DNA from 3 places in the Bradyrhizobium canariense genome. Region 3 is predicted to be linked to each of the others. Evidence: predicted binding sites of a transcription regulator. Region 3 holds the regulator's gene; each other region holds the start of a gene.
The links. The regulator LexA, encoded in region 3, represses DNA repair genes until DNA is damaged. The targets are predictions, from matches to a motif close to TGTTCNNNNTGTGTTCNG.

Region 1 (10,497 bases), 3.1 Mb from region 3:
GCGTGCCGTTGCCGGAGCACGGCGGCCGCTACGAATATGTCTTGACCGAGAAGGGGCACGACTTTCTCCCGACTTACCTCGCACTCAAGAAATGGGGTGATGACTGGCTTGCGGAGCCAGCGGGGCCGCAGGTGGTTTTCAAGGATCGTAGCAGCGGGCGGCAAATCGAATATCCGCCGCTGCTGTCGGCGCGAGGCAAGCCGCTGCAGCTCGAGGATATCGAGATTGTTCCGGGAGCCGGCGCCGTGCCTTTCAACCGAAAGCGATTTGGCGATCAGTCCGGGCCCGCAAAGGTCAAACCGAAGAGCGCGCGTCGAGTTCAGCGCAAATCCACCTAACAGGACAAATAATACTGTTGCAGGAGAGGGGTGTGGAGGCCTCGCGCGCGGCTGTCTTTCGTGCCCGCGCGGGGCACGTCTAGGCCGCGGCCCTCGAATTCCGGCGAATGGTCTGCGGCGGCTGCCCGAGGGTCCTCAGGAACGACCGGCGCATCCGTTCTCTATCGCCAAAGCCGGTTTCGTCCGCAATCACGTCCATCGAATGGCGGCCTTGCTCCATCATCAGCCGGGCGGCCTCGACGCGTAGACTCGAACTCGCGCGCGCGACGATGAAAAGGGCCGCAAATGATTGCTGGCCTTTTTCCATCCGTGATTGAAGCCTTGGCTAGTTAGACCCGGCAGCCGCTGCCGTGAAGCTGCGATCGACCGCTTTGCTTACGTCGAGCGTCTTGGAAAGAATGCCGTATCGGGTGGCTCGATCGGAGGCCTCCTGAACCTCCTTGACGATGCCTGCATCGATCACGATCGGACTGGTCCGCTGCGCGGTATAGGCGCTGAGCAGCACGTCCTCGGGAAGTTTGGTCAGATCGGCGGTAGCCTTGGCATATTCGCCAAGATGATCCAGCGACCATAGCCGTGCCTTGTTGAGCCTCTGCACCAAATCCTGCACGGCGGCTCGCTTGATCGCGATGGCCTGATCGGAAGCAACAATGAAAGTGATCGTGGGTGTCAAGCCTTCGCCGTCGGCGACGATCCGCGCATGATCCTTGATCGTCGCATAGGAAACATAGGGCTCCCAGACCGCCCAGCCATCGATGGAGCCGGCAACGAGTGCAATCTTGGCATCCACCGGGCCTAGTGGCGCGAATGTGGCGTCGTCGATTTTATGTCCTGCCTTCTCCAGCGTCGCGTCGATCAGGAATTGGCCCCAGCCTCCGCGCGTTCCGGCCAATCGCTTTCCCTTGAGATCGGCGATGCTTTTGATTGGAGAATCGTTGCGCACCAAAATGGCTTGCGTCCGGGCGTCGGCCCGGGTCCCGCCGATAGCTTTGATCGGTGCGCCCGCAGCGTCGACCGTGAGGAAAGCCAGATCTCCGGTATAGCCAACGTCCAGCGCGCCCGCGTTCAGCGCTTCGAGAATCGGCGCCGCCGCTGGAAATTCGGACCATTCGATCTTGTAAGGAAGATCTTGGGCGAGCCCGGCAATTTCCAGCAAGGAGCGATTGCCGCCCTTCTGGTCGCCAACGCGAAGCGTGACGACGTCAGATGCCAGCGCCGCCGCCGTCAGTGCAAATCCCAATAGGGCTCCAAACAGCGTGGCGCCGATAATGCGAAGGCGCCTATGCACTCTGGCTTCAGATTCGATCGTATTCATGCACATAGTCTCTCTTATTTAATTCTCGGTTTGATCGGATGATCATCCGTCAATGACGTTGAGAGCCTACGGGCGAACGAATTGTAGTCAATGAAATGGCTGACTGAATATTCGAACTCGCAAGCAACGATCGTCTCGTTACCGAAGCTGCGAAAGAAGGTTGTCGCGCAGCTTGGTATGAATGACCGTCAAACGTCCAATATCGCGCCAACGCGATTGATTTGGGTTTGTCGGCAAAGCAAAAACCGTTTCACCGCACCCGAATTGAATATTAAATTATAATTTAGAGTGGGCGCGCCACGCCGAGCTCCGGGTTCTGGTATCTTCGAATTACTTGCGAAAAAGCCGACAGCCCTGCTGACTTATCTCCATGCGGAAGCCCTTGATCGATCGTGCTAAGGTGGCTGCGCGGCTTCGCTCTTGATGATGGTTTGTTCCTGAGCTCGACAGCCTGATTCAGTTTTATTCCAGTGTTGTTTTTCTTTTTGTCTGTCGCGGCCGAATCCTGTTTCGGACGTTCACGCAAACTTCATTCCCTGTTGGAGAAACATTAAGCTACCGCTTCCGTCTCGCCAGGTGGGGCCAGCAACCGGAGAGTAAATTGACCAGTTCGACTTCGGTCCGCGTCGTGACACTATCGATCGCAGGTTTTGCGATTTCATGTGCGATGCTTTCACTGCAAGCAACGCGCGCTCAAAGCAGCGCGACACCTGCGGCTTCGGCGGCCACCCAGTATCCCGCCGAGGCTTCCTTCCTTGCCGAGAACAATTCGGCCATGGACAAGATGATGAAAGGCATGGATGCGAAGCCCACGGGTGATATCGATGCCGATTTCGCAGCCATGATGATCCCGCATCATCAGGGCGCCATCGATATGGCGTTAGCCGAACTGCGCTATGGCACGAACGAACAGCTGCGCCGGATCGCTCAGGAAATCATCGTCGAGCAGCAGCAGGAGATTAATGCCATGCATCTGGCGCTCGGTCAGCCGCTGTCGCCCGATGCACCAGCCCCTACGCAAGTTTCTTCCAGCCAACCTTTATCCACAATGTCAGACCATGCAGCGACGCCGCATGACGGCATGTCGATGATGCCGATGAAATGAGGGGTATTGCCATGAATCGTTACATGAATCGTTATCTTTTCTCTGCGTGTCTTGTCTCCGCGTGCGTTGCGGGCACAATCCTTACATATTCGCCGGCGGCTTGGGCCGGGCAGGCGCCGGCCGCCGCTTCAGCGCCGGATATTCCGCTCAGCCATCGCGATCGCGTCTACGCGGCCGAGCAATTCTCCAACACGGTGTCGGTCACCGATCCGAGCGATAACAAGCTGCTGGGCGTCATTCGCCTTGGCGATCCGCAGCCAGGCAATTTCAGCCCGCTGTACAAGGGGCAGGTGCTGGTCCACGGCATGGGCTTTTCGCCGGATCACAAGACGATCGCGGTAGTGTCGATCGGCTCGAACTCGGTCACCTTCATCGATACCGCGACGAATGCGGTGAAACACACGACCTATGTCGGGCGCTCGCCGCACGAAGCCTTCTTCACGCCTGACGGCAGCGAGGTATGGGTCACGGTGCGGGGTGAGGATTACGTCTCGGTGCTCGACGGCAAGACGTTCGAGGAGAAGACGCGTATCAAGACGCCGAACGGCCCGGGCATGCAGATATTCTCGCCGGACGGCAAGTACGGGTATGTCTGTTCGTCGTTCAATCCGGAGACCGATGTCGTCACCGTTGCCGACCATCAGATTGTCGGACGCGTTCAGCAGGCCAGTCCGTTCTGTCCCAATATTGCGGCGACGCCCGATGGCAAACAGGTGTGGTTTACGCTGAAGGACACCGGCAAGACCCAGGTGTTCAACGCCGAGCCGCCGTTCGATATCATCAAGACGCTCGATACCGGTCCGATCAGCAATCACGTCAATATCGTGCACAATGCCAACGGTACGTTTGCTTATGTAACGATCGGTGGTCTCAACGAGGTGAAGGTGTTCCGGACCGACAATTTCGAGCAGGTTGCGACTATTCCGGTTGGCAAGCTGCCGCATGGCGTCTGGCCTTCGGGTGACGGTAGCCGGGTCTATGTCGGTCTGGAAAACGACGATGCGTTGACCGCAATCGACACCATGACCAACAAGGTCATCGCGACGATTCCGATCGGACAGGCGCCGCAAGCCATCACTTATGTGCCCAACGCGGTGCCTGAAGGCGACGGCAAGCAGGATTTGCAGCCGCTGGGTCTGGCGGGGCAGGCGGCTCACCTTTTGCTGACGCCACGATCGACGACCGGTTCTTCGGGCAGTTCAGCGACCAAAACTCCGACCAGCGTCTCGCTGTTCGACCAGGGCCTAGTCCAGGTGTTGCAGGCCTCGGTCACGGGGCTTGAGCCGAAGAAGCCGTATGTCCTCGCGTTCGCGGCCAACCAGGACGGCAGCGGACAGCTGCAACCACTCGCCAAGTTCATGACCAATCCGGCGGGCTCGGCGATCGTGAATACCACCGGGCCGATCCGGCAATTGGTCGACAATGCAACGCCTTCCGAGAAGCGCTACCTCGTCATTGCCGAAGGCGACGGCGAGAAACCGGGTAGTGTCGTGCAAGTTCAGGCGCGATAACGCCTGAGCGGGGCTTGATCGCGGATTGCGAGGTTCTTGGCGAGCTGGCTATGTTGCTGGCCGGGCTTGTATTGCCGCAACCGGCATACGAAAATACGGACGTGCAGGATCGGGCGAGCTAATGGCATCGCCCGATGCCGGTCTCGCCGGAGAATCGTGTGTCGAACCCATTAGACAAGCCGGACAGACGGCCTAATCAGCAAGCCAACGGACGCAATTCAGCTTTGAAAGTACTGGTCCTCGAAGGCGACGGGATCGGACCGGAGATTACGCGGGCCACGGTTGATGTTCTCGCCGCCGCCGACAAATTGTTCGGCCTCAATATCGAGTATGATCGGGCCACGATCGGATTTGACGCCTTGAAAGCGGAGGGGACAACGTTCCCGCCGCGCACGCTGGATCTGGCGCGGGCGTGCGAGGGCGTGGTTCTCGGCCCGGTATCGCACAACGAATATCCAGCGATCGCCGAGGGCGGGTTGAATCCGTCCGGTGAGCTCCGCAAGCACCTTGATCTCTTCGCCAACATACGGCCGGCGTTCACGCGGGATGCCGTGCCTTATCCGAGCCGTGTGCCGTTCGATCTCGTGATCGTGCGGGAGAACACCGAAGGTTTTTACGCCGACCGCTCGATGTTTGCCGGCCCGGGCGAATACATGCCGACGCCTGACATTGCGCTGTCAACGCGCAAGGTCACGCGCGCCGCCAGCGAAAGAATCGCGGAAGAGGCATTCCGGCTGGCGCGGCTCCGACGTAACAAGGTGACGGCCGTGCACAAGGCCAACGTGTTGCGCATCTCCGACGGCTTGTTTCTCAGTGTCGTGCGCGAAGTCGCGCAACGCTTTCCGGAGGTCGCTTATGAGGAGCAGCTTGTGGACGCCATGGCAGCGCTGCTGGTGCGGGACGCCAGCCAGTTCGACGTCATCGTGGCGACGAACATGTTCGGAGATATCCTCTCCGACGAGGCATCGGAATTGGCCGGCAGTCTCGGTTTGGGCGCGTCATTGAATCTCGGCAAGACCTACGCGGTTGCCCAGGCGCAGCATGGCTCGGCGCCTTCGATTGCCGGAAAAGATCTGGCAAATCCCTACGCGCTGATCGCGTCCAGCTCGATGATGCTGGATTGGTTGGGCGCGCGGCGCGATCGCTCCGATTTGCTGTCGGCCGCGAAACAAATCCGTCAGGCATTGGATAGCACCATCGACGATCCCAAAACCCGGACAAAGGATCTCGGCGGAACGCTCGGGACAAAAGCATTTACCCAGGCGGTGATCGAGAAGATGCAGGCTTCGTCCACGTTGAAGGCGTAAGACGGAGCCTCTGATGGGTTTCACCTACGTTATTCCGGACATTCACGGCAGGGCGGACCTGCTCCGCGACGGTCTCGCCGGAATCGTCGCGCATGCGCGCGGGCAGGCCGGCACGATCATCGCGCTCGGCGATTACGTCGATAAGGGGCCGGATAGCAAAGGGGTTATTGATTTGCTGCGGCATGAGCCCGCGCCGGGGTGGTCGTTGGTCACGCTCAAAGGCAATCATGATATCATGATGGTCGAGGCGCTGCGCCATTCGTCCAAAATGGCGTGGTGGCTGGAGCGGGGCGGCGATATGGCGATACGGTCTTATGGCGGCGCCCCTTCGAATGTGCCTCCGGCCGATATCGAATGGCTGGACCGGCTGCTGTTGATGCACATCGATCGCCATCGAATTTATGTGCATGCCGGCCTCGATCCGGATGTGCCGCTCGATCAGCAAACCGAAAGGACGCTGCTATGGAAGCGCTATCCGGAAGGATTTGCCGCCGGCTTCGGCGATCGCCACGTTGTCCATGGCCACGATTCCTTTCCGGATGGTCCGAAACTGTATCAGGGACGAACCAATCTTGACACGCGCGCATGGCGCACCGGTCGACTGGTGATCGCAGTGTTCGACGACGACAAGCCCGGCGGGCCGATCGACTTTATCAGGGTATCAGGACCGCCGAGCAGTTAGCCGGAGCTAGATCCATCGCTGGCTGCGTATGTCTCATCGCCACATGCCGCGCATTCGCGCACCAATGTCCATTCTCGGGCCCGTGTTGCGCGCAGCAGGGCTCGCGGCAAAGGCCGGCCAGGTGGTGCGTTCGAACAGCCCGAGCAATCGATCGGGAATGAACCGGGTCCGTGCGGCATAAACGTGCCGGTCGCCCTTGGCGTGCTGGCCGTGCGTGAAGAAGCGCTGCGGCACGACAAGGTGCAGATCATCCTTGGCGCGCGTCATTCCGACATAGAGCAGACGCCGCTCTTCTTCGAGTTCGGCAGAGGTCCCGGCGCCGAGATCGGAGGGCATGCAGCCATCGACGACGTTCAACATATAGACCGACTTCCACTCCTGCCCCTTGGCGGAATGGATCGTGGACAGGATCAGATAATCCTCGTCGAGCAGGGGAACGCCAGCCTGGTCGCTGGTTGCGTCCGGCGGATCGAGCGTGAGTTCGGTGAGAAAGCGCTCTCGCGACGGATAGCCGCTGGCGATCTGCTCAAGCTGGATAAGGTCAGCCCGCCGCGTTTCGGCATCCTCGTGGATGCGATCGAGATGCGGCTCGTACCACAGCCGCGCCCGCTCGATATCGGCGGGCCATTCTGAATAGCGCAGGTTGGCAACCGCCTCGACGAAAGCACTCCAATCGGTTCCGGCACGCGGCGGGGATGGCAGATTGCAGAGCGCGCCGACCGGATCTGACGTTTCCGCCATGTGATCGAGCACGCGCTGCGCCGAAGCGGGGCCGACGCCTGGAAGCAGATGAAGAACCCTGAAGCCCGCGACGCGGTCGCGCGGATTTTCGATAAAACGCAGCAGTGCCAGCATGTCCTTGACATGGGCGGCGTCAAGAAACTTCAGGCCGCCGAACTTGACGAAAGGAATGTTGCGGCGGGTCAGTTCGACTTCCAGCGGGCCACTGTGCGACGACGTGCGAAACAGCACGGCCTGCTGCTTGAGAAGCGTGCCGCTTTCGCGGTTCTCCAGCACCCGCTCGACAATGTAGCGGGCCTGGTCCGCCTCGTCGCGGACTGTGACAAGCCGAGGTTTTGCGGATGACGGACGTTCGGTCCAGAGGTTCTTGGTGAATCTCTCCTTGGCGAGATCGATCACGCCGTTCGCGGCCGCCAGGATCGGCTGGGTCGAGCGGTAGTTGCGGTCGAGCGTGACGATCTCGGCCCGCGGCTTGAATTGATCCGGGAATTCCAGGATGTTGCGTACGGTGGCGGCCCGGAACGAGTAGATCGATTGCGCGTCGTCGCCGACCACCGTTAGCCCGCGGCCGCTCGGCCGCAGCGCCAGCAGGATCGAGGACTGCAAGCGATTCGTGTCCTGGTATTCGTCGACGAGAACATGATCGAATCGCGAGCCGACGTCGTCCGCGATAGCCGCATCCGACATCATCTGCGCCCAGTAGAGCAGAAGATCGTCATAGTCGAGGACGTTCTGTTTTTGTTTGGCTTCGACATAGGCGGCGAACAATTGCTTGAGTTCGCTGCTCCAGCCCGAGCACCACGGAAAGAACTGTCCGAGCACTTGCTCTATCGAGGTCTCGGCGTTCACGCAGCGCGAGTAGATCGCAACGCAAGTACCTTTGGTCGGAAACCGTCGTTCGGTCTTGGACAGCCCGAGTTCGTGCCGCACCAGGTTCATCAGGTCGGCTGAGTCCTCGCGGTCGTGGATCGTGAAAGCCGGATCGATCCCGATCTGCTCGGCATATTCGCGCAACAGTCGCGCGCCGATGCCATGGAAGGTTCCAGCCCAGCTGAGAGCGTCGGTCATGACACCGGCGTTGTCGCCCAGCACCTTGCGCGCGATGTGCTCGACGCGGCGGGCCATCTCGGCAGCCGCGCGCCGTGAAAAGGTCATCAGCAGGATTCGGCGCGGATCGGCGTTGTTGACGATGAGATGCGCCACGCGATGGGCGAGGGTGTTGGTCTTGCCGGAGCCGGCGCCTGCAATCACCAGCAAAGGTGCGCCGACGTGGCCATCGGCGGTTACCCCGTGCTCGACCGCGCGCCGCTGCTCCGGATTGAGCGAATCAAGATATGGAGCGGCAATAGCTGCCAGCACGGATCGTCCCCCTCGCATGCGCGATGCGCGGCAATTTCATCTGGAACCGGAATGAGATCGTCGTTTTTGAGCGACTCATCGATGGCAGCACGTTCGCGCGACGTTCTCATCGAACGATAAACAAATCAAGAACAGGGCTGGCGGGACGGGCGGGCCTATCGCGTATCGCCGGCCAATGGCCAGCGACCAATGATTCGGAACCGCGCCGCCGCGTCGTCCTGCCGGAACACGGCGATGCTGTCGAGCGCAAGCGTTGTCATTTCGAGCGTGACAAATCGCCTTTTTAACGTCGGCAGGATCGTCTCGCGCCGCTCGGGCGGAAGCCTTCCCGTCAGCGTCATGTGGAAGCGAAACTCCTCCATCACGTAGGGGTATCCCCAGTGATCGAGATACTCCCGCTGCCTCGGCGTCAGCTTGGCGGGATTTCGCCGTGCTCGATCTTCCGGCGTGAGCGGCGTGCGGAATGAATCGAATTCACGGACGCAATCGGCGGCGAGTCGGGCAAGTTCAGCCGAAAGGTCGGCAGGCACGATAGCCAGAAATCCGCTGATCGAATTGACGACCGGTTTGATGACCGGAATCGGTCGAGGGGTGCTTGCGAATGCTTCGCCGGCTGCGAGCAGTTCAGCTTCGGTTTTGCCGTCAGCCAGAGCCATCGGCGCTTTCAGCGTAGCGTGAAAGCCATATTTGCGCGGATCCTGGGTTAGCTCCCGCCAATCCGGCGCCATCTGCTCGATGCCATCAGCAAACGGCAGTTCCTTGCCGCTGGAGGTATCGTAGCCGAGCAAATGGGCGCCGAAGCGATCGAGCTCACTGCCGGGCGCCGGGGCATAATAGATCGCGTAGCGGGGGGTATCGGTCATGAGTCAAGAATAGAGCCGGCTCACGCGACCGCAACTGCCTTGCGCGGCGCGACCGAAGACCGAATCAAGCGGTGCGTATCGGTCATGTGAACCAGGCGGCCGGCGGCGATCACGGCAACAAGGCGCGGCCTCAGCGGCTTTTCGTCATCGACAAGGATGATATCGGCGCGATGGCCGGGCGCGAGAACGCCGCGATCGGCAAGACCCGCAGCGCGGGCAGGCGCGGCCGAAATCAGATCCCAGGCTCGAGGCAAGGGCAGCACACCGTCGGCGGCCAGGCGAAAAGCGGCCAGCAATTGCGCCGGATAGTAATAATCGGAAGCGAGGACCGAGCATAAGCCCTTTTCGATCATGTCGCTGGCCTTGGTCCAGCCGGTGTGGCTGCCGCCGCGCACCACATTCGGCGCACCGAACACGATGAAATCGCCGCCCTCGGCTGCTTCACGCGCCGTTTCCTCATTGACCGGAAATTCGGCGATGGCGATGCCCTGCGCGCGAAAAGCCTTTCGCATGTCGGGCGTGTCGTCGTCATGCGACAGCGTGCGGATGTTGGCGTCGCGCGCGGCCTTGGCCAATCGCGCGATCGAAGCCGGCACGTCCTGGGCGCGGCAAACCACGCGCTCCACCAGCGCATCGAACTCCTGGTTGGAAAGACCGGTGCGTTCGACCATGCGGTTGCGCTTCTGCGGCTTGGCGAGGCTCGCAACGGTCGAATCCATGTGGTCGTTGAACGCGAGCAGATCGATTCGTCCCTCGGACAGCCACTGACAAATTTCAGCTTCGGCATCGAGATTGTAGGTCTCATGCCGCAGGTGGAAGCGGGTATCGGCGGCGAGTTGCGGTCTCAAGGCCTCGATGGCCTCGAGCAATTGCCGCGCGTTGCCGGCGCTGCGCAGACCTGGCTCCCAGGACCATGTCGTGGCGTGGAAGACCGTGGTGATGCCGTTGGCGGTGGCCTGCCGGTCACTGTCGATCAGAGCCACGTCGACGGGAAAATCGACACCCGGGCGAGGCATCATCTGGCGTTCGAAGGCATCGCCGTGCAGATCGATAATGCCCGGCAGCACCAGAAGACCGCCGGCATCGATGCCAAGCGAGCGGCGACCACGCTCGGAATCCACGGCGCTGATTTTGCCGTCTGAAATCTGCAGTGAAGCCTCGCAAATCTCTCCGCCGAGAAGCGTCCGGCCGCCTTCGATGAAAATCTCGGTCAAGACGCGGCCCTTCGTTGTTGAGCAGGCGAAAGCTTTGAGCTCATCGCCTCATATTTTTCGAG
Region 2 (10,497 bases), 2.0 Mb from region 3:
ACACGTTCGGCGCCGGAGCGTTGTAATTGATCGGCGTCGTTCCGGCCGTGCGAACCCGGAATCATGATGCTCTACTCATGCGATTCCGGATCAGCCCGTTTTGCGATCTGTCCGGAATGACGGGCGAGGGTTTGTAATGTCCTCCATCGACGACTCCCGAATTTTCGTGCCGCTCAATATTGCGGTGCTGACGGTTTCCGATACCCGCTCGCTGGAGGATGACAAATCCGGATCCATCCTCGCAGAGCGGCTGACGGCGGCCGGTCACACGCTCGCGGCGCGCGAGATCGTCGTCGATGACGTCGATGCGATTCGTATCATCATCAAGAAATGGATCGCGGATGCGGGCGTCGATGTGATCATCACCACCGGCGGCACCGGCTTTACCGGCCGCGACGTGACGCCGGAGGCGATCGAGCCATTATTCGAAAAACGGATGGATGGTTTCTCCATCGCATTCCACATGCTCAGTCACGCCAAGATTGGCACGTCGACCGTGCAGAGCCGCGCCACGGCGGGGGTCGCGGGCGCCACCTTTATCTTCTGTCTGCCGGGATCGCCCGGCGCCTGTCGCGATGGTTGGGATGGCATCCTGGCCGCGCAACTCGATTACCGCACGCGGCCCTGCAACTTCGTCGAGATCATGCCCCGGCTCGACGAACATCTGCGGCGTCCGAAGGCGCAGGGCGCGACGGCCTAAAGCTTCATCTCCCAGGTTTCGCCAACGAGGTCGACGCCGAAACTGTGGTGCTTCTCTTCCTTCACGCGGCGAAATCCGGCGCGCTGGTAGATGCCGCGCGCGGCGACCAGGATGCTCTGGGTCCACAGCGTGATCGAGCTATAGCCGGCGTCCTTTGCAAAACGGATGCATTGTTCGGTCAGCGCGCGCCCGACGCCCAGCCCTCGCGCTTTTTTGTCCACCAGTAGCAGTCGCAACTTGGCGACGTCGTCGGATGCCTTGACCAGGAAGATCGAGCCCGCGGGTTCGCCATCGATCTCGGCAATCCAGCAATGTTCGCGGGAAGGATCGTATGACCGGACGAACTGCGCTGCGATCTCCGCCACCAGCGCCTCGAAGCTGATGTCCCAGCCATATTCCTGCGCGTACAGCGCGCCGTGCCGTGATGTGACCCAGCCGATGTCGCCGGGGCGATGGCTCCGCAACAGGAAGCCGGTGGGCTTTTGCGCCGGCGGTTCCAGCGTGTGCGCTATCGTGGTCATGGCATTGACGACGGCAGCGCGCGCGTCGATGTCGAGCCCGCTCAATAGAGCCGCAATCTCGTTGCGCGACCGGCTGTCGAGTTCGGCAAAGGCCGCGCGGCCTTTCGCAGTCAATGCGAGCTCGGTGACGCGGCGATCGGCCTTTGAAGGTTTCCGCGCGACGATCTGGCGGCGTTGCAGGGCCTGCAAGGTGCGGCTGAGGAAGCCGGCATCCAGACCGAGCGTGCCGACCAAGTCGGTCGCGGTGCAGCTCTCGTGCTGCGCGAGCTCGTAAATGATCCGCGCTTCCTGCAGCGTCCAGGGGCTGTGCAGCAGCTTCGGCTCGATGATGCCTAGCTTGCGGGTGTAGAACCGGCTGAAGCCTCTGACGGCGGCGATCTGGCTCTCCAGAGCAGGATCTGGCGATATACTTGATTTCATCAATCAATTATTTGATAGAATCAAATAGATTACAAGCGCAGATTCTTGTGCCGCCTCGCTTGAAAACGCATCAGGCGACGATGATCCTGCTGCGCAGCATGGTGCGTGAGGAGCGGCCGAGCTGCCGGAGCAGCCTGGCCTCGGAGCGGCGGGCGTCCGGGGCATAGCCGCCGAGCCGGTCATAATGGTCGCGCGCGATCAGGAGGCCCTGTTCCGCCGAGGGACCTGTCACCATCCGTGCGATGAATTTGAAACTGTCGCGAAATCCCGTATCGGCATAGGGCGAGCGGGCGTAGCGAAAGATTCCCGCGCGTTGCCGGCCGCTGCTCGCGACGGTCTGGATGAACTGCGTTGTCTCTTCGATCCAGCCGCTGTCGAGCACCGCGCCCGCATGCAGGAACATCAGCCACGGCGAGCGGGCCTGCCTGGCGCCGGCCGCCAAGGCCGCTGCGCGTGTTCCCTCAAAGGCCAGGAAGCGGCAGCCGGCAACGTCGGCGACACGCTCGATGGTGTCGGTGCCCGCGCGATCGACCAGCAACACTTCGCGCACGATGCCGGCGGCGGCGCCCGGCACCAGCGCCGCGAGCGTGGCAACCGCGGTTTGCTCGACGCCTTCGGTTGGAATGATCACGCTCAGCATGAATGAGGCTTCGATGGCTCAGACGTGGGAAAACGTCGCACTGTTATCACCTTGTCACAATCAAATCAGCCGTGCTGTTGCAGCTTTTTCAGGCAAGCTCATCTTACGCGCATCGAGGAAACTCCATCACTCGATTGTGGATGGGTGAATGTATTGTTCTTGATTTGTTCTCATGACGTGTTATGTTCTCGCCATGAGCCGAGCATCCTCACATGCCCTCAAGCACCCGCCGGTCACGGCGCCCTCCGAGCCGGCGGGTGCAACTTCCCCTTTTCCGGAATTGGCTGTTGCCGTCGAGCGCGGACGGCGGCGCGGCCGTGGCGCGCAATCCAACGAGACCGGCCGCTTCGAGGCTGAAGCGCGTGTCGCGTTCGACGACGGCTGGCAGAGCCTCGACGAACTGCCGCCGTTCAAGACCACGGTCGCGCTGGACACCGCGCGCAAGGTCATCACCCGCAATGACTCGCCCGATATCGGTTTCGACCGTTCGATCAACCCTTACCGCGGCTGCGAGCACGGCTGCGTCTATTGTTTTGCGCGGCCGACCCACGCCTATCTCGGTCTGTCGCCCGGGCTCGACTTCGAATCCAAACTGTTCGCCAAGCCTGACGCACCGGCGCTGCTGGAGAAGGAACTGGCGGCGCAGGATTACGAACCGCGCATGATCGCGATCGGCACCAACACCGATCCCTATCAGCCGATCGAGCGCGAGCGGGAGATCATGCGCGGCATTCTCGAAGTGCTGGATCGCGCCGGCCATCCGGTCGGTATCGTCACCAAGTCGGCGCTGGTGACCCGCGATATCGATATTCTGGCGCGGATGGCGAAACGCAATCTGGTCAAGGTGGCGCTCTCGGTCACGACGCTCGATCCGAAGCTTGCGCGCACCATGGAGCCACGAGCCTCGACGCCGCCGAAGCGGCTGGAGGCGCTGCGGCAATTGTCGGATGCGGGCATTCCGACCACGGTGATGGTGGCGCCGGTGATCCCGGCGCTGAACGACTCCGAGATCGAGCGCATCCTGGACGCCGCGGCGCATGCCGGCGTCAGGGAAGCGAGCTACGTGCTGCTGCGGCTGCCGCTGGAGGTCCGCGACCTCTTTCGCGAATGGCTGATGGCGAACTATCCCGACCGCTACCGGCATGTCTTTACGCTGATCCGCGACATGCGCGGTGGACGCGATTACGATTCCCAGTGGGGAACGCGGATGAAGGGAACCGGACCGATGGCCTGGATGATCGGTCGCCGGTTCGAGATCGCCTGCGAGAAACTTGGTCTGAACAAGCGGCGCGCGAAATTGACGACCGATCATTTCGCAAGGCCGAAGCGCAGCGGGCAGCAGCTCAGTTTGTTCTAGCAGCGAAGATTAAGTGAGAATGACATGGGTAAAAATCTGCCTGCACCGGTTCCGCGGCTCACGGTCGTTACGCTCGGCGTCAATGACATGCGCGCCAGCATCGCGTTCTATGAAGCGCTGGGCTTTGAGCGGAAATTCAGTGCGACCGGTGAGATTGTCGCATTCTTCGAAACCGGCGGTCCCGTGCTCGGCCTGTTCCCCTGGGGGCAGCTCGCGCAAGACGTCACGCTTCCCGAAAGCCCGCGGCCGCAGGCCTTTCGCGGCACGACGCTCGCATGGAACTGCCGCACGACAGAAGAGGTCGACGCCGTACTGGATTTCGCGATCTCCCAAGGCGCGTCGTTGCTGAAGCCTGCGCATGGCACCGACTATGGCGGTTATTCCGGATATTTCGCCGATCCAGACGGCCATCCCTGGGAAGTCGTGATCGCTCCCAACATCGAGGTCGGCGACGACAGGCGCGCGCACTTGCCGGATTAGGCTTGCAATAGATACGCGATGAGCGCGCCGTTCTGTTGAGAGCGGTGAAATGCCGGTCGTGAATCGAGTTCCCGGTTGCGTCGCAGGTCTCGCTTGCGCACCATCCCAGCATGATTCGGGAAAAACCTTCGAAAAATCAGGCTAGGCTGCCAAAGGGCGTGATCGCGGTGGTGCCGCCGAGCTTTCGCCGCGAGCGCGCGCTGATCAAGCGCGGGGTCTGGCCGGTCGCCGGCTGCGACGAGGCCGGGCGCGGTCCACTGGCGGGTCCGGTGGTGGCGGCAGCCGTGGTGCTCGATCCCAAACGGATCCCGAAGGGGATCGACGATTCCAAGCGGCTGACCGCCGAGCGCCGCGAGGAACTGTTCGAGGAGATTTGCGCGACGTCGTCATTTGCGGTGGCCTTTGCCTCGCGTGCGCGAATCGATCGCGACAATATCCTGCGGGCGTCGCTGTGGGCGCTGGCGCGCGCGGTGCATGCGCTGCCGGAAATACCGAAGCATGTGTTCGTCGATGGCCGCGACAAGCTCGATACGCAGTGCGACTGCGATGCCGTGATCGGTGGCGACGGGCTGGTGATGTCGATCGCGGCAGCGTCGATCATCGCCAAGGTAACGCGTGACCGCCTGATGCGCGCGCTGGCGCTGGATTGCCCCGGCTATGGTTTCGAGTCGCACAAGGGTTACGCCGTGCCGGAACATCTGGAAGCGCTGAATCGGCTTGGACCCAGTGTGTATCACCGCAGTTTCTTTGCGCCCGTGGTGGCCGCGCGGGAAAAACATCAGCCGGCGATGATCGATAGCGGTGTCATCGCCATCGAAACCAGGATCGAAGTCGAGGTTTCAACTGAAATCTAACGCCAGTTGCTTCGGCAGCTCGCGCGTTTTATCACATGTCGGGGATCGAACAGGGGCCGCCACGGCTGGCCCCGATCAGTTCGAGGCGGGCACTCAGGCGGTTCATGCGTTTCACCTCGCTGATTATCGAACTGATTCGCGCCCGGCCGCGGCTGATCGTCTGGCATGTCATCCTGTTTCAGGCGGCGCTGTGGCTCATTGTGCCGCTGTTGCTGTATCGCAGCCCTCCCGGTGATCTTGCGACCGTGCTCGCCTATGGCCGGGAATACCGGGTGGGCACCGAGCTTGGGCCGCCGCTGGCGTTTTGGCTCGCCGACATCGCGTTTCGTGCCGCGGGCAATCATATCTTTGGTGTCTATCTGCTGGCGCAGCTTTGCTCGATCGCCGCGTTCTGGACGTTATATCTGCTGGCGCGCGCCGTCGTCGGCGGACAACAGGCGGTGCTCGCGGTCCTGCTGACGATGACGGTCGTGGCCTTCAGTTCGCCCGGTGTCGATTTCGGTCCCTTGGTGCTGGCGCGCCCGCTGTGGGCGCTGTTGCTGCTGCATTCCTGGCAATTGATCGGGCAGGGCCGCCGCAATGCGTGGTTCGCATGGTCGATTGAGGCCGGTTTGTTATTGCTGACAACCCCGGCTGCAGTCGGCCTGTTGATCCTGGTCGCGGGCTTTGCCATTGCCACGGCGCGTGGCCGCCGCACGCTGATGTCCTTCGATCCGCTGTTTGCGCTGCTGGTGATTGTCGTGCTGGCGCTGCCCTATCTGATCTGGCTGATCCGCGCCGATACCCTGGCGCTGCCGCATCTGCCGGCGCTTGCGGAGTTGAGCGCAAGAGCCGCGCATGGCGGTGGCTTGCTCGGTCGGCTGCTGCTGGCAATGTTCGGTATCGTGCTGCTGGTCGTGCTCAACTCCGGCTGGTTTACGCGCGATGCCGATGACGCCCCGATCATCTATCGGCCGCCGGTCGAGCCGCTGGCGCGCAATTTTGTCTATTTCTTTGCGATCGCCCCCGCGCTGGCCGGAAGCCTGATCTCGGGTCTGTTCGACCTTGATCGTGTCGTTGGCGGGGCGGGAATCGCGCTGATGATGTCGGGGCTGGCCGTGATCGTCGCGGCCGGTGATTTGATCCAGCTGCGGCGTCATCGCGTCCTGCGCGCGGTGTGGGCGGCTGCGATCGGCGTTCCCGCGGTCGCCGTTGTTGTCGGATCGATTTTTCTACCCTGGACCGGCGGCGGCGAGGTGGCGACGTCACTGCCGGCGACCGCGATCGGACATTTCTTCGGCGATAGTTTCGAGCGGCGCACCAACCAGCCGTTACGGGCGGTGACTGGCGATGCCGAGCTTGCCAGCCTGATCTCGCTGGACCCGGGGCGACCGCATTTGTTTCTCGACGCTGCGCCGGAACGCACGCCGTGGCTGACGCAGGAAAAATTCTACCAGACCGGCGGGGTCGTGGTCTGGCGGGCTGCCGACACCGTCGGCTCGCCACCGGCCGACATCGCGCAGCATTTCCCGGATCTGGTGCCCGAAGTGCCGAGGGTGTTCGACCGGTTGGTGAACGGCCGCCAGCCCTTGCTGCGGGTCGGTTGGGCGATCGTGCGGCCGAAGGCGGTGGCGTCATTGCAGGGCAGCGGGGCGACGCAAAACGCCGCCCGATGACAGGCTCCGCAAGGCAATCCAGAATCCCGATTTGGAAAGTAGCGGGATTGCTTCGTGGCTTTGCGCCTCGCAATGGCGGAAAGCACTCTCAGGACGACGGTGGCGCCTGCTCCAGCACTTTGGCGATCGAGCGCAGATCCTGCCAGGCCATGCGCTTGTAGGACGGCGAGCGTAATAGATACGCCGGATGGAACGTGGCCAGCGCGCGGATCACGCGCGTGCCGGTATCATAGTCGAACCATTTGCCGCGGGTCCGCATGATGCCTTCGCGGGTCGAAAGCAAGGTCTGGGTCGAGGGATTGCCGAGTGTGACCAGCACATCCGGGTTCACCAGTTCGATTTGCCGCTGGATGAACGGCAGGCAGATTTGCGTCTCCTGCGGCGTCGGCGTGCGGTTGCCGGGCGGCCGCCACGGAATGACGTTGGCGATGTAGGCTTGGCTGCGATCGAGCCCGATCGCTGACATCATGCGGTCGAGCAACTTGCCTGAGCGCCCGACGAACGGCAGGCCCTCGATATCCTCATCGCGTCCCGGGGCTTCACCAACGAACATCACGCGCGCCTGCGGATTGCCGTCGGCAAACACCAGCCGCGTGGCGGTATGTTTCAGCGCGCAGCCGTCGAATTTTTCCAGCAGCGCACGCAGCGCTTCGAGCGAAGGCGCAGTCCGCGCCGCTTCCCTCGCCGAGGAGATCGCGGCCTCGGGCGCAGGTGGCGCGTCGGCTCGCGCGACTGGAATCGCGACAGGAGCCGTCCTGACCGGTTTTGGCAGCGCCGGCTCGCTCGCGGCCGGGACGATGTCGGGATCGGCGAGGCGATTGACGGGTTCCTCCGCCAGCGCGCAATCGACTCCGGCCTCCAGATAAAAGGCGAGCAATTGCCTGATGGTAGGGGCGGGATCAGGCGTCATGGCGGAAGCTTTGCGGCATCGGCCCAATCTAGGATGCATTGCGTCATGACGAAACACCTCAAGAGGCATTTCCATGTTGTTCTTCCGGTAAAAATCGGAAACAACGGGCTCTTAGACGCGTTCTCAACCGGGCTGAGACCAGATCATGAGCACCGAAGAACTACCGCCGCGTGAGTCCATGGAATTCGACGTCGTGATTGTCGGCGCCGGGCCGTCCGGCCTGTCGGCTGCGATCCGGCTGAAGCAGCTCAATGCCGATCTCAGTATCGTCGTGGTGGAAAAAGGGTCGGAAGTCGGCGCCCACATTCTGTCCGGCGCGGTGATCGACCCGGTGGCGCTCGACAGACTGATTCCGGACTGGCGCGAGGACGCCGACTGTCCGCTGAAAACCCAGGTCAAGGATGACCGGTTCTACTGGATGACGGCGGGCGGCGCGATCCGGCTGCCGAACTTCATGATGCCGCCGCTGATGAACAACCATCATTGCTATATCGGCTCGCTCGGCAATGTGTGCCGCTGGCTGGCGCCGAAAGCCGAAGCGCTCGGCGTCGAGATTTATCCGGGCTTTGCCGCGACCGAGGTGCTGTACGATGAAAAGGGCGCGGTGCGCGGCATTGCCACCGGCGACATGGGCATCGCCAAGGATGGCTCCCACAAGGACTCGTTCACGCGCGGAATGGAATTGCTCGGCAAATACACGCTGTTCGCCGAAGGCGCGCGCGGCAGCCTGACCAAGCAGCTGATCGCGAAGTTCGCTCTCGATGCCAAAAGCGAGCCGCCGAAGTTCGGCATCGGGCTGAAGGAGGTCTGGCAGATCGATCCCGCCAAGCACCAGAAGGGCCTGATCCAGCATTCATTCGGCTGGCCGCTGAACAACTCGACCGGCGGCGGCTCGTTCCTGTATCACTACGACGACAATCTGGTGGCGGTCGGTTTCGTCGTGCATCTCAACTACGATGATCCGTATCTGTCGCCGTTCGATGAATTCCAGCGCTTCAAGACCCATCCATCGATCCGCACGGTGTTCGAAGGCGGTAAGCGGCTCGCCTATGGCGCACGCGCCATCACCGAAGGCGGGTATCAGTCGGTGCCGCGGCTGAGCTTTGCCGGCGGCGCGCTGATCGGTTGCGCCGCGGGTTTTGTCAATGTGCCGCGCATCAAGGGCGTGCATAACGCGATCGGCAGCGGCATGTTGGCGGCTGAACAGGTCGCGGTCGCGCTCGGTGCCGGCCGCGCCAATGATGAGCTTGCCGAATACGAGAATGCGTGGCGCGATTCTGCTGTCGGCAAGGATCTGTACCGGGTCCGCAACGTCAAGCCGCTGTGGTCGAAGTTCGGCACCTTGATCGGCGTCGCGCTCGGCGGCATCGACATGTGGTGCAACACGCTGGGCTTCTCGCTGTTCGGGACGCAGTCGCATGCCAAGCCCGATCGCAAGACGCTGGATCCCGCGAAGGCGCATGCGGCGATCGCGCCGCCAAAGCCGGACGGCAAGCTCACCTTCGACCGGCTGTCGTCGGTTTTCCTGTCCAATACCAACCATGAAGAGGACCAGCCGGTTCATCTGAAGGTCGCCGACATGAACCTGCAGAAGACATCCGAACATGATGTCTATGCCGGGCCGTCCAATCGCTATTGCCCGGCGGGCGTTTATGAATGGGTCGAGGAGGCTTCAGGGCCCCGTTACGTCATCAACGCCCAGAACTGCGTCCATTGCAAAACCTGCGACGTCAAGGATCCGAACGGCAATATCACCTGGGTTCCCCCGGAGGGCGGCGGCGGGCCGAATTACGAGGCGATGTGACCACGATTGCGTGAGGCTGCGCCCAAGGGCGCGGCTTTCGGTCACGATACCGCCACACTGCAAGCGTTTTGAGGCGAAGCTGGCTTAAATCGGCGGTCATCGGGCCTTTCTGCCGATCGATTGGCCACCGGTATCCTTGACCCGTATCCTTGCGGTTAAACGCCAAACGCGGCATTGTCTCAGGGCTTGATGCCGACGATAGGGTTCGCATTCGAGATTGCCCGTAACATCCTGCAACGAAATCCTGGAGCTAGGCGAACCGTGATGTTTTCCATTCGTTTCAACCGCTGGACGATTGCTGCACTCTCCTTCGCCGTGTTCGCGCTGCCCGGATCGCTTTCGGCGCAGACCCCGGATCATCCCTCCGACAACTCGGCGCAATTCCCCACCAGCCACGATTTGAAAGCGCTGACGATGTCGGGCAGCTATCTGGCCGCCCGTCATGCCAGCGTGGAACGGGACGCCAGTTCCGCGGCCGCGTTCTATCGTTCGGCGCTTCGGACCGATCCGAAGAACAATGAATTGCTGGATCGCGCGTTCATCTCGTCGGTCGCCGATGGCGATATCGACGAGGCCGTGAAGCTCGCCGACCGTATTCTGACCATCGACAAATCCAATCGCGTTGCCCGTCTTGTGGTCGGCGTGCGCGATCTGAAGCTGAAGAAATACGCCAGCGCGCAGCTCAACATCAATCAGTCGATTCGCGGGCCGATCACGGATCTGGTCGCGACGCTGCTGTCGGGCTGGGCCGCCTATGGCGCCGGCGATACCAAGCAGGCGGTCGCCAATATCGACAAGCTGACCGGACCGGAATGGTATCCGCTGTTCAAAGACCTGCACTCCGCCATGATCCTGGAGCTCGCGGGCAAGGAAAAGGATGCCGGCGTGCGGCTTGAGCGGGCCTACAAGCTTGACGATTCCATGCTGCGCGTGGCCGACGACTATGCGCGCTGGCTATCGCGCAACAAGGACGAGCCGGCGGCGAACGCGATCTATGAAGCCTTCGAGAAGAAGGTTCCGCGCCACCCGCTGGTGCTGGAAGGCCTGCGCGAGACCAAGGCCGGCAAGAAATTGCCGCCGCTGGTCGACTCGCCGCAGACCGGCGCCGCCGAGGCGCTGTATGGCATCGGCGCGACGCTGACGCGCCGTGGCGGCG
Region 3 (10,497 bases):
GGTGTCCGCGGCAAGGACGGGCAGCTCCATCTGATGCGGAGTGCCAAGGATGCGTTTCTGATCAAGGAATGGCTGGCCGCGGATGCCGATGCGCGGCTGCCGGTGGCCCCTTCGCTCGCGGATGGCGTCTCATGCGACGATGCAGGATGTGTGACGCAGATGGCCGGCGGCGCGTTCGTCACGCTGGCGCTGCGGCCCGAGGCGCTGGCCGATGATTGCGAGCGCGCAACGTTGATCGTGACGGCGAGGCAGCCGCCGTCCACATGCGCCTCGCCTGTCATCACGACGGATCGCCTGCGACGGCAGGGAGCGCTGGCGCTGCGGCGAACGCGCGACGGGTTTGTCGTCGATGCCGTCAAACCAAAAGGTTTCGACCGGCCATGGTCGCCTGCGGTTGCGGGTGACGACGAGGTTGAACCGAGCCTGGTGCATCCCGCCGTTCCGCGCACGATCGATGCGACGCCCTCGGAGGCCGATTTGCAAACGGAGGAGTGAGCTGGCTTCGCAAGGCGCGCCTCCGGACGGGCGCGGCCTCATTGCTCACCGTGTGAGGCATCTTCTCTCAATTCGAACGCGCCGAGGTGAAACTCATCATCGTCTTTCGCGGCCGGCGTCCTGACCAGCGTAAACGCCGCATGCGGGAATTGCTCCCAGACCGCAAGATCTTCCGCCGATACCGTGAGCCAGCCGAATCTAAACATGTAGCGGCCCGGTTCGGCCACCCGTCCAACTTGATGCCACGTGACCTTATCGACGGGCACCCCTGTTCTCCTCCTGAACCTCGTGCCTGAGATCAGCGGGCAGGGCAGAACCTTCACGCTTGATGCCCGCCCTGGAAGGTCCTCCGCCGACACGCATTTCGAAGGCATCGAGTTGTAAAGCGAATGTCGCCAGCGCCAGTTTCAGATTGTTTCGCTCTTCGATCCGTGCGCTGTCCCGACGATCCATGACGCTACTCGTACAGTTCGGTATGACGGTATCTGCTGATGTTCCGTGATCTGGTCGGGCCCCGCCGGCCGCAACCGGCGGGAATATACCGGACCACTTCAACCAATGGAGACCGGCGTTGAGGCGTTCGTGCCGGCAGTGGCGTGCGTGGGCTCGGCAGCCTGATGAACCACCGGCAGCTGCAGCACGGTCACCCGCTGCCCTTCACAGAGCAGCGTCACCAGGACACGGCTTCCGTCCGGGAATTCGATCGCATCATGATGACGATGGGGAAGGTCGGGGTCGACCACGCCGAATTTTCCCACTCTGAAATTGACTGCTTTGGTCCAAATCCATCGGTTGTCGTATTTGACGTTTTCGGCGAACGCCAGTTCGGTCCCCGGAAGCATGCAGACCGCCACCGCGGGCTGACTTTCGGAGGCGAAACCGCGAGTCGAAGTTCCAGGGAATGTCGTGGAGATCAGGGTCTCTCCAACCCTGGCGGGGCGTGTTGCGACAGCGTGCAGGCTATAGTCACACATCGGATTGCTCCTCGTTAGAGATAGCCAACCCGCGCCGCTTAGAGGCGCAGGCCTCTATCAGAGTGGACAGTAGTGTGTGAGTTTTTGCCTGCTTGGAGGCAATTATGCGGCTGCAGCCAACCAACCTGATCACAAATACGTTTATTTGATCGATCGGGCTGCGCCTCGTCTGTTGCGAGGCGACGCAAAGCCCTGCGGTCAAATCACTGAATCGGCGTGACCCCGATACCTCACCTGTCCGCCATTAAACCCAAACCGGTTTCAATCCGGATCAGGTCTAATGACAGGCTTTTGAGGCCAATGCTGGCTCAGTATTTCCGGTAAAGCCCGATCAGCTTGCCCTGAATCTTGACCCGGTTCGGCGGCAGGATGCGGACTTCGTAGGAGGTGTTGGCCGGTTCCAGCGCGATCGACGCGCCGCGGCGGCGGAAGCGTTTTAGCGTTGCTTCTTCTTCGTCGATCAGCGCCACTACGATATCACCGGTCTCGGCGGTTTCGTTGCGCTGGATCAGCGCCATGTCGCCGTCGAGGATGCCGGCGTCCACCATCGAATCGCCGCGCACCTCGAGCGCGTAATGTTCGCCGGAGCCGAGCATATCAGGCGGTACGCTGATGGTGTGGCTGCGGGTCTGCAAGGCTTCGATCGGCGTGCCGGCCGCGATCCGACCCATCACGGGCACGGCGACCGGGTGGTTGCCGTCATCCTCGGAACTGACGGTGCTGCTGCGGACCTTGCCCAGCGTGCCTTCGATGACACTCGGCGTGAAGCCGCGGCGGCTGCCGCCGGCGCCGTTTCCGGAAAGCTCGGGTAGCTTGATGACCTCGATGGCGCGGGCGCGATTGGGCAGGCGGCGAATGAAGCCACGCTCCTCCAGGGCCGTGATGAGGCGGTGGATGCCGGACTTCGAACGCAGATCCAGCGCATCCTTCATCTCGTCGAAGGAGGGCGGTACGCCGGCTTCTTTCAGCCGTTCATTGATGAAACGCAGAAGTTCGTACTGTTTGCGCGTGAGCATCTCGAGCAGTCCCCCGATGGATGGTGTCGTTCGATTCCGAGACATGAACCGGGAGCTCATTGACTCCCATGATAGACATCAGCACTCGAAACAAATCATGAACGGACACTATATGTTCGATATGTGTTCCGCAACCACTTAATTTCCGGTGAACGCGATCAGGCTTCGTCCCGTCGAGGCGATCAACGCGGAAGGCGCAGGATGTCGCAAGCAGCGCCGGCAGCAGCGGCGGGCGCGAACGGCGGACGTATCACAAGTGCCCGTGCCGCAGCGAGATTCCCAAGCAGCGAGCTGTCTTGATGATTGACCGGTGTGGCGATGACAGCGCCGTCGGCGCGCTCCTCGAGGCGGGCGCGCAGATAGTCCTCGCGCACATCGTTGGCGACGACATCGCGCCCCAGCCGTGCGGTTTCGATGACGTGATGGATGGTCGAACGGCCAGACAGACTGCGAATCAACGGCACCAGGAACAGGAATGCGCACACATAAGAGGACACGGGATTGCCGGGCAGGCCGATCACCCGCATGGCGCCGAGCCGTCCGTGCATCATCGGTTTGCCCGGGCGCATCGCAATCCGCCAGAACGCCATTGTGACGCCCTCGGCCTCCAGCGATTGCTTGACCAGGTCGTGGTCGCCGACCGAGGCGCCGCCGGTCGTAATGAGGATGTCAGCGCCGCTATCGCGGGCGCGGCGGATGCCGTGTGTGGTGGCCTCGACCGTGTCGGCGGCAATGCCGAGATCGATGGTCTCGGCCCCCTCCGCACGGGCCAGCGCGCGCAGCGCATAGCCGTTGGAATAGACGATCTGCCCGGGCCCGGGTTGCGATCCCGGCATCACCAGTTCGTCGCCGGTGGCCAGCACCGCCACCTTCGGCCGGTGGCGGACGGCGAGTTCAGGGTAGTTCATGCCGGCGGCCAGCGAGAGATCGCGGTCGGTGAGGCGCGATCCGCCCTTGAGCAGCACGTCGCCTTGGTTGAAGTCGACACCGGCCGGGCGAATATGCCGTCCGGGGGCCGTCGCCTCGGAGATGGTGATACGCGCGCCATCCACCTTGGTGTCTTCCTGGATGACGATGGCGTCCGTGCCTTCGGGAATCACGCCGCCGGTGAAGATCCTGACCGCTTCGCCCGGTCGAACCGCGCGATCGAAAGGCCGTCCCGCCGCCACCTCGCCGATCACGTTGAACCGCGCGCCCACCTCGGAGGCGTCGGCTGATCGCACCGCGTAACCGTCCATCGCCGACATCGCCTGCGGCGGCTGGGTGCGCAACGCCGCAAGGTCGCGCGCGAGCACGCGGTGGTGGGCCGCATCCAGTGCGACCATTTCCTCAGGCAATGCCTCGGCGCCTGCGAGAATCGCAGACAGCGCATCGGCAACCGGCATCAACGCCACGGCAAGACTCCCAAATCCAAAACCTTCAAACCCGGATACTTCAAATACCGAGCGCGGTCAGCGCGCGCGCCACGTCGTCGGACGATGTCACGTGGACCGCGGTCAAACCCCGCGACCGCGCACCTTCGATGTTCTCGGCGAGATCATCGAAGAAAACGATACGCTCCGCCGGCAGGCCGATCGCCTTCACCACGTGATCATAGGCGGCTGCGTCGGGTTTCCGAAGCCCGATTGTGGAGGACAGAAAGATTTCGCGGAAATGGCCGAGCACGCCGGCAAAGGCTTTGGAGAAATGTTCGACGTGCGGCCGGTTGGTGTTGGAGAAGGCGTAGAGCGGCAGGCGCTTGGCTGCGCGCGCAAGCAGCGGAGCCATGCCGGGCATTTCGCCCGCAAAGATCGCGTTCCAGCCCTCGAGGAACTGGGCATCGGAGAGGCCGATGCCCAGTGAAGCGCGCAGGCTCGCGAAGAATTCAGCGTCGGCGATCTGCCCGGTCTCGTGGCGCCTATAGATGTCGTCGTGCGCAAATCGGCCCAGCAGATGCGCCGGCTCGCAGCCGGCATGCCCGGCCCAGCACGCCAGCGCCTTGTCGAAGTCGATATCGAGGACAACGCGGCCGAGATCGAACAACAACGCGTCGGCTGAGCCGGGAGCGAGCAGGGGTGAAGCCATCGCCGATAGCACCGCCCTCAATACCGGTAGGGATCGATCTCCAGCAGCGGAAAGGCGCTGAAGACATGCGGCAGATGGGTCGGCGCGGCCGCATGCAGATAGGAGTTGTCGAGCTCGGCGAAATTTTTGACGCCGAGCAGTCCGAGGCACCGGATCACCTCGTCTTCGAGCAGCTCCAGCATCCGCAGCACACCGGCTTCGCCACCGGCCGCCAGAGCCCAGCATTGCAGGCGGCCGATGCCGACGAGATCGGCGCCCATGACGATCGCCTTGACGATATCGGTGCCGCGGCAGAACGAGCCGTCGATCATGATCTTGGCGCGGCCGCCAACGGCGGCGACGATTTCCGGCAGCACGTGCATCGAGCCGCGGCCGTGATCGAGCTGACGTCCGCCATGGTTCGACACATAGATCCACTCGACCCCGTGATCGACCGCGATCTGCGCATCTTCCGCGGTCGCGACGCCCTTGATGACGAGCGGAATCTTGAACTTGTCCTTGATCAGTTTCACGGTGCGCCATTCCAGCCCCTTCTGGAAGTCGCCGCCGGTGGCGCGCAAGCGGCTGGCGCGAACATACCGCTTGGCGATATCGCGTTCGCGCCGGCTGTAATGCGCGGTGTCGACGGTCAGGCAGAAGGCGCTATATCCGTTCGAGACCGCGCGACTGACGCAGTCTTCGACGAAGGCGTCGTCGCCGCGAACATAAAGCTGATACATGCGCAAGGCGTCAGGCGCGGCCTCTGCGACCTTTTCCAGACCGGGCTCGGAAACCGAGCTCAGCATGTGTCCCGCGCCGAACGTGCCGGCTGCCCGCGCAACGCTTGCAGCCGAGCCCGTGGGATCGAAGATTTCGAGCGCGCCGACCGGCGCCAGCACGACCGGGAGGCGCAATTTGCGGCCGAACCGTTCGACCGACGCATCGACCTTGGCGACGTTGCGCAGCACGCGCGGCCGGAACGCGATCTCGTCAAGCGCCATGCGGTTGCGGCGCATGGTGGTCTCGGTCTCGGCGGCGCCGACAATATAGTCCCACGCATTCTGGTTGAGGTTGGCGCGCGCCTTGCGGACGAATTCGTGAAGGTTCTGGAATTCTTCGGAGCTGGCGCCGAGTTCGGCAGTCGTTGCCGACCGGATGCGGGTCGCTTCGTTCATGGTTTCCTCCCGGGATTGCCTGACTATTTGCCTTGACCTTTCGCCTATCGCTTCCGGAGCTTTCACGCCATCCCGAAAATTGTTATGGCTGGTATCAGCGGGACCTCAACAGAAATCCCGGTTGCCCGATCGGGAGGAATCCCCGGCGTGGAGGAATCGTCATGCCAAGACTATCCGTGTGGATCGCGGCGCTGGGCCTGAGCGCGCTTGGCGCGAGCGCGGCCAACGCACAGAGCATGAGCCTGACCAGCGCCGATATCAAAGAGGGCGCCACCATTGCCAATGAGCAGGTGTTCAAGGGATTTGGCTGTGCCGGCGGTAACGTCTCTCCGGCCCTGAGCTGGAGCGGGGCGCCGGGCGGTACCAAAAGCTTTGCCGTCAGCATCTACGATCCGGACGCACCGACCGGTAGCGGCTGGTGGCATTGGGTGGTGTTCAATATCCCGGCGGCAACGACGTCGTTGCCCAAGGGGGCGGGCGAGACGAAGAAGAAGTTGATGCCCAAGGGCGCGATCCAGAGCCGGACCGATTTCGGGTCCGACGGCTATGGCGGCCCCTGTCCGCCGGCCGGTGACAAGCCGCATCACTACCAGATCACGGTTTTCGCCGTCGATGTGGACAAGCTGCCGGATGCCAAGAATGATTCTGCCTCGGCGGCGCTGGTTGGCTTCGACCTGCACTTCCATACCCTGGCGAAGGCGACCTTGACTGGTCTCTACGGCCGATGAGATGGACACCCGCAAGGCGGGGCCGGCTTCAGGCCGTTGCACAAATTGTCGGCAACAGCCCGTGATCGCGGGAGGTTTCGTCGACTTGAACCGTGCCGGGAACCAGCCAATTACAAATTGGACATAAAGCGCAATTTCGGCTGTGCGGCGGTGGTCGGGAGCGTATATCGTCGTTAATTCGCGGCAGACCGCCGGTCCATCAATATTCCGCGGTGATGGCGTTCCGGCCTCAATGACACCAGAATGGTATTGTGAGGCTATCGGTCGAGTTCAGTCATTTTACCCGGCCCCCGTGGCAGCAACTGACAGCGAGAAGGTTCGCAAACAATGCGCAAAAATTCCGTCTTTTTCCTCGGCGCGTTAGCCGGTACGTGCCTGACCCTTCTCGTGAGTGGGCCAAGGAGCGAGTTCTGGATCGCGGCGGCAAAGGCGGCGACCAGTTCCGACACCTATGTGCAGTTGAACTTGCTCGGTGACGTGTTCGAGCGAATCAGAGCCGACTATGTCGAAAAGCCCGACGACTCGAAGCTTGTCGAAGGTGCGATCAACGGCATGGTGACGTCGCTCGACCCGCATTCGCGGTACATGAATGAGCAGGCCTGGCGCGACATGCAGGAAACGACTCACGGCGAGTTCGGCGGCCTCGGGATCGAGGTCACGATGGAAGACGGTCTGGTGAAGGTTGTCTCGCCGATGGACGGTACCCCCGCGGCGAAGGCCGGCATCATGTCCGGCGACTTGATCACCTATATCGACGGCGACGCGGTTCAGGGCCTTACCCTGGAGCAGGCCGTGAACAAGATGAAGGGGCCTGTCCACACCACCACCAAGCTCAAGATCGAGCGCAAGAATGTGGACAAGCCGATCGATGTCTCGCTCGAGCGCGAAATCATCCAGGTGAAGCCGGTCAGCTTCCATACCGATGGCGGCGACATCGGCTATATCCGGATCAGTTCGTTCAATGAACAGACCGAAGATGGGCTGAAGAGCGCGATTGCCGACATATCGAAGCAGATCCCGCAGGATAAGCTCGCAGGCTACGTCCTCGACCTCCGCAACAATCCGGGCGGCTTGCTCGATCAGGCCGTCGACGTATCCGGCACGTTCATGCCGCGAGGCGAGGTTGTCTCGACGCGCGGCCGTACGCCGGAGGAAACCCAGCGTTACACCGCAAAGGGCGGCGATATCACCAAGGGCAAGAAGCTCATCGTGTTGATCAATGGAGGCTCCGCGTCGGCTTCCGAGATCGTGGCGGGCGCGTTGCATGACCACAAGCGCGCAACGCTGATCGGCACACGCTCGTTCGGCAAGGGCTCGGTGCAGACGATCATCCCGCTCGGTACCGGCAACGGTGCATTGGCGCTGACCACGGCGCGGTACTTCACGCCGTCCGGCCGGTCGATCCAGGCACAAGGCATCACGCCTGACATCGAGGTGCTGCAGGACGTGCCCGATGAGTTCAAGGGCCGCTCCGACACCAAGGGAGAAGCGTCCATGCGCGGCCATCTCTCTGCCGAAGGTGCAGAGCAGACCGGCTCGCAGGCCTACGTTCCGCCGGACGAGAAGAACGACAAGGCGCTTGGCGCGGCTTACGATCTGCTGCGCGGCGTCACTGTCAAGGCGGATATGCCGCCGACGCCCAAGACGACGGTCCCGAACTAAGTCCGAGCGACCAAGATGCTACAAAGCGGGGCGGCCACAGGCCGCCCCGTTTTTGTTGGGATCAAGCGATGACGGGGGACTTTTTCGCGTGCGAGAAGAATAGCTGCCTGATCTCCGCGGCCGGCTTTGCCGGACTGAACAGATAGCCCTGCATTTCCGAACAGCCGAGCGCACGCAGCAGCTGCTGTTGCTGCTTCGTCTCGACGCCTTCCGCGGTGGTTGTCATATCGCGCGCCGCCGCGATATTCACCACCGCCTGTACGATGCAGGATGAGCCCTCCGGCTCTTCGATATCGTTGATGAAGCAGCGGTCGATCTTGATTTTGTCGAACGGAAAACGCTGCAGATAGCTCAGCGAGGAATAGCCGGTGCCGAAGTCGTCCAGTGCGATACGCACCCCGATGTCGCGCAGCTGATGCAGAATGGCGAGTGCTGCCTCGTCGTCGCGAATCAGAACCGCCTCGGTGATTTCCAGTTCGAGCCGGTTCGCCGCAAGACCTGATTCCGCCAGCGCCGAAACGATTTTCAACGCCAGCGTGCCGCTCTTGAACTGAACCGGCGAAACATTGACCGCAAGGTTGATATCATCAGGCCATGTCGTGGCTTCCGCGCAAGCCGTCATCAGCACCCATTCGCCGATCTGGTTGATCAGGCCGGTCTCTTCCGCAATCGGAATGAACTCGGCGGGTGAAACCATACCGCGTTCGGGGTGCCGCCAGCGCAGCAGGGCTTCGCAGCCGGTTATCTTGTTGTCCTGGAGACCGAGGCAGGGCTGGTAATAGACCTCGAGCGCGCCGTCGATGATGGCCTGGCGCAGGTCGAGTTCCAGCAGACGTCGCGCCGTGACCTGGGCGTCCATGTCCGGTTGGAAGAAGCGATAGGTCCGTCGCCCAGCCGATTTGGCGGCATACATCGCCAGATCCGCATTCTTCAGGATCTGGTGGAGGTCGGCGCCATGCTGCGGAGCCAGGGCTACGCCGATGCTGGCGTCCGTAGTGACCTGATGGCCGAGGCACTCATAGGGCGTACGGATCGCGGAAAAAATGCGGGTTGCGAGGCCGACGACGTCATCCTCGGTTTTGACCGCGGTCTGAACAACGGCAAACTCATCGCCGCCCAGCCGGGCGACGAAATCGTCACCTCTGATGCAGCCGCTCAGGTTCTCCGCCACCGATTTCAGCAATTCATCGCCGATCAGATGCCCGAGCGTGTCGTTGACGCTCTTGAATTCATCGATATCGATATAGAGCACCGCCAGTTGCTCACCGTGCGGAATCCGCGTCAGCTCATGCTTCAGCCGCTCGTGGAACAGTGCGCGGTTCGGCAGGTCGGTCAGCGGATCGTAATGCGCCAGATGCGTGATCCGCTCCTCGGCCTGTTTGCGCTCCGTGACGTCTTCGATCGTGGCCACCCAGCCGCCGGCTTCCAACGGCTGATTGATAATCAGGATGGCTCTGCCGCCGGGCGCCTCCGTGACCTGATGCGTCATCTTTCCAAGCGAGACATCGTGGATGATCGAATTGCAAAATTCATCCACGTCGCCATCAAAAGATCCGGTCTCTTTCCGGTGGGCGATCAGATCCTGCATGGTGCAGCCGGGCTTGACCACATCGGGCGACAACCCGAACATCTCGATGTAGCGCTGGTTGCAGACGGTGACGTGCGCAGATGCGTCGTAGACGACGAGGCCCTGCGGAATGTTGTTGACGGCGGTATCGAGGCGCTGCTTCTCCAGCCGATGTTGCTGCGATAATTTGCGCACCACCAGAAAAAGCAGGCCGGAAATCAGCAGCACGGAGAGCGCGGCCACCGCGATCAAGAATCTGGTCTGCTCTCGCCAATCGGCCAGCACCGCCGATACGGTCGTGGTGGCGATGATCGAGATTGGAAAATCACTCAATGCTCTGACGGAAGCCAGGCGATCCATACCGTCGATGGGGCTGGTCAACCGCATCGTGCCATGGTCGGATTCGGCCAAGATCTGCAGATGAACCGGACCGTTTCCGAACTTGGTGCCGATCATCTCCTCGACGTGCGGATAGCGTGCCAGCAGCGTTCCATCGCTGTGATATAGCGAGATCGCGGTGCCGTCTGAAACCGCCATGGATTCGAAGAATTTTTCGAAAGTGGCGGGCGTGATTGCTCTTGTGACGACCCCCAAAAACCTGCCGTTCGGCGCTGTGACCTTGTGCGCGATGACGGTCGCCCATCCCCCGCCGGCGAAGCGGCCACGCAGGAGTTCGATCAAAATCGGCGTCTGGGCAGATCCTGATTTGAAGGCTTTGAAGAAATCGCGGTCGGCGATGTTGATGTTCGGGAGCGGCCAGTGCTCCGACGAATTGACCAGCTTTCCATCTGAATCGAATATGTTGACGCCGGCAATATCGGAGTGGCCGCTGACTTT

Region 1: BLV09_RS20175 (ATP-dependent helicase) is a predicted target of LexA. The motif match lies at 8,475-8,492, and genes of this name have one in related genera.
Region 2: BLV09_RS32895 (PA0069 family radical SAM protein) is a predicted target of LexA. The motif match lies at 2,436-2,453, and genes of this name have one in related genera.

What each region holds. Positions count from the first base shown of each region.
Region 1 is NZ_LT629750.1:4,219,153-4,229,649, reverse strand. Features, by position in the region: gene BLV09_RS20210 (winged helix-turn-helix transcriptional regulator) at 1-338, shown strand, start outside; partial or broken gene BLV09_RS20205 (helix-turn-helix domain-containing protein) at 418-603, opposite strand; gene BLV09_RS20200 (ABC transporter substrate-binding protein) at 664-1,653, opposite strand; gene BLV09_RS20195 (DUF305 domain-containing protein) at 2,321-2,758, shown strand; gene BLV09_RS20190 (YncE family protein) at 2,782-4,269, shown strand; gene BLV09_RS20185 (isocitrate/isopropylmalate dehydrogenase family protein) at 4,494-5,576, shown strand; gene BLV09_RS20180 (metallophosphoesterase) at 5,590-6,258, shown strand; gene BLV09_RS20175 (ATP-dependent helicase) at 6,292-8,355, opposite strand; gene BLV09_RS20170 (DUF1045 domain-containing protein) at 8,514-9,221, opposite strand; gene BLV09_RS20165 (alpha-D-ribose 1-methylphosphonate 5-triphosphate diphosphatase) at 9,242-10,435, opposite strand; gene BLV09_RS20160 (chloramphenicol acetyltransferase) at 10,432-10,497, opposite strand, start outside.
Region 2 is NZ_LT629750.1:6,962,493-6,972,989, forward strand. Features, by position in the region: gene ypfJ (KPN_02809 family neutral zinc metallopeptidase) at 1-26, shown strand, start outside; gene moaB (molybdenum cofactor biosynthesis protein B) at 137-700, shown strand; gene BLV09_RS32885 (bifunctional helix-turn-helix transcriptional regulator/GNAT family N-acetyltransferase) at 697-1,641, opposite strand; gene BLV09_RS32890 (glycosyltransferase) at 1,712-2,281, opposite strand; gene BLV09_RS32895 (PA0069 family radical SAM protein) at 2,475-3,638, shown strand; gene BLV09_RS32900 (VOC family protein) at 3,663-4,118, shown strand; gene BLV09_RS32905 (ribonuclease HII) at 4,229-4,972, shown strand; gene BLV09_RS32910 (glycosyltransferase family 39 protein) at 5,077-6,627, shown strand; gene BLV09_RS32915 (uracil-DNA glycosylase) at 6,716-7,537, opposite strand; gene BLV09_RS32920 (electron transfer flavoprotein-ubiquinone oxidoreductase) at 7,683-9,341, shown strand; gene BLV09_RS32925 (tetratricopeptide repeat protein) at 9,606-10,497, shown strand, end outside.
Region 3 is NZ_LT629750.1:1,107,799-1,118,295, forward strand. Features, by position in the region: gene BLV09_RS05515 (ComEC/Rec2 family competence protein) at 1-495, shown strand, start outside; gene BLV09_RS05520 (hypothetical protein) at 534-761, opposite strand; gene BLV09_RS36990 (hypothetical protein) at 748-948, opposite strand; gene BLV09_RS05525 (hypothetical protein) at 1,047-1,469, opposite strand; gene lexA (transcriptional repressor LexA) at 1,778-2,485, opposite strand; gene BLV09_RS05535 (molybdopterin molybdotransferase MoeA) at 2,668-3,879, opposite strand; gene BLV09_RS05540 (HAD family hydrolase) at 3,920-4,549, opposite strand; gene BLV09_RS05545 (alpha-hydroxy acid oxidase) at 4,567-5,703, opposite strand; gene BLV09_RS05550 (YbhB/YbcL family Raf kinase inhibitor-like protein) at 5,865-6,431, shown strand; gene BLV09_RS05555 (S41 family peptidase) at 6,759-8,093, shown strand; gene BLV09_RS05560 (bifunctional diguanylate cyclase/phosphodiesterase) at 8,155-10,497, opposite strand, start outside.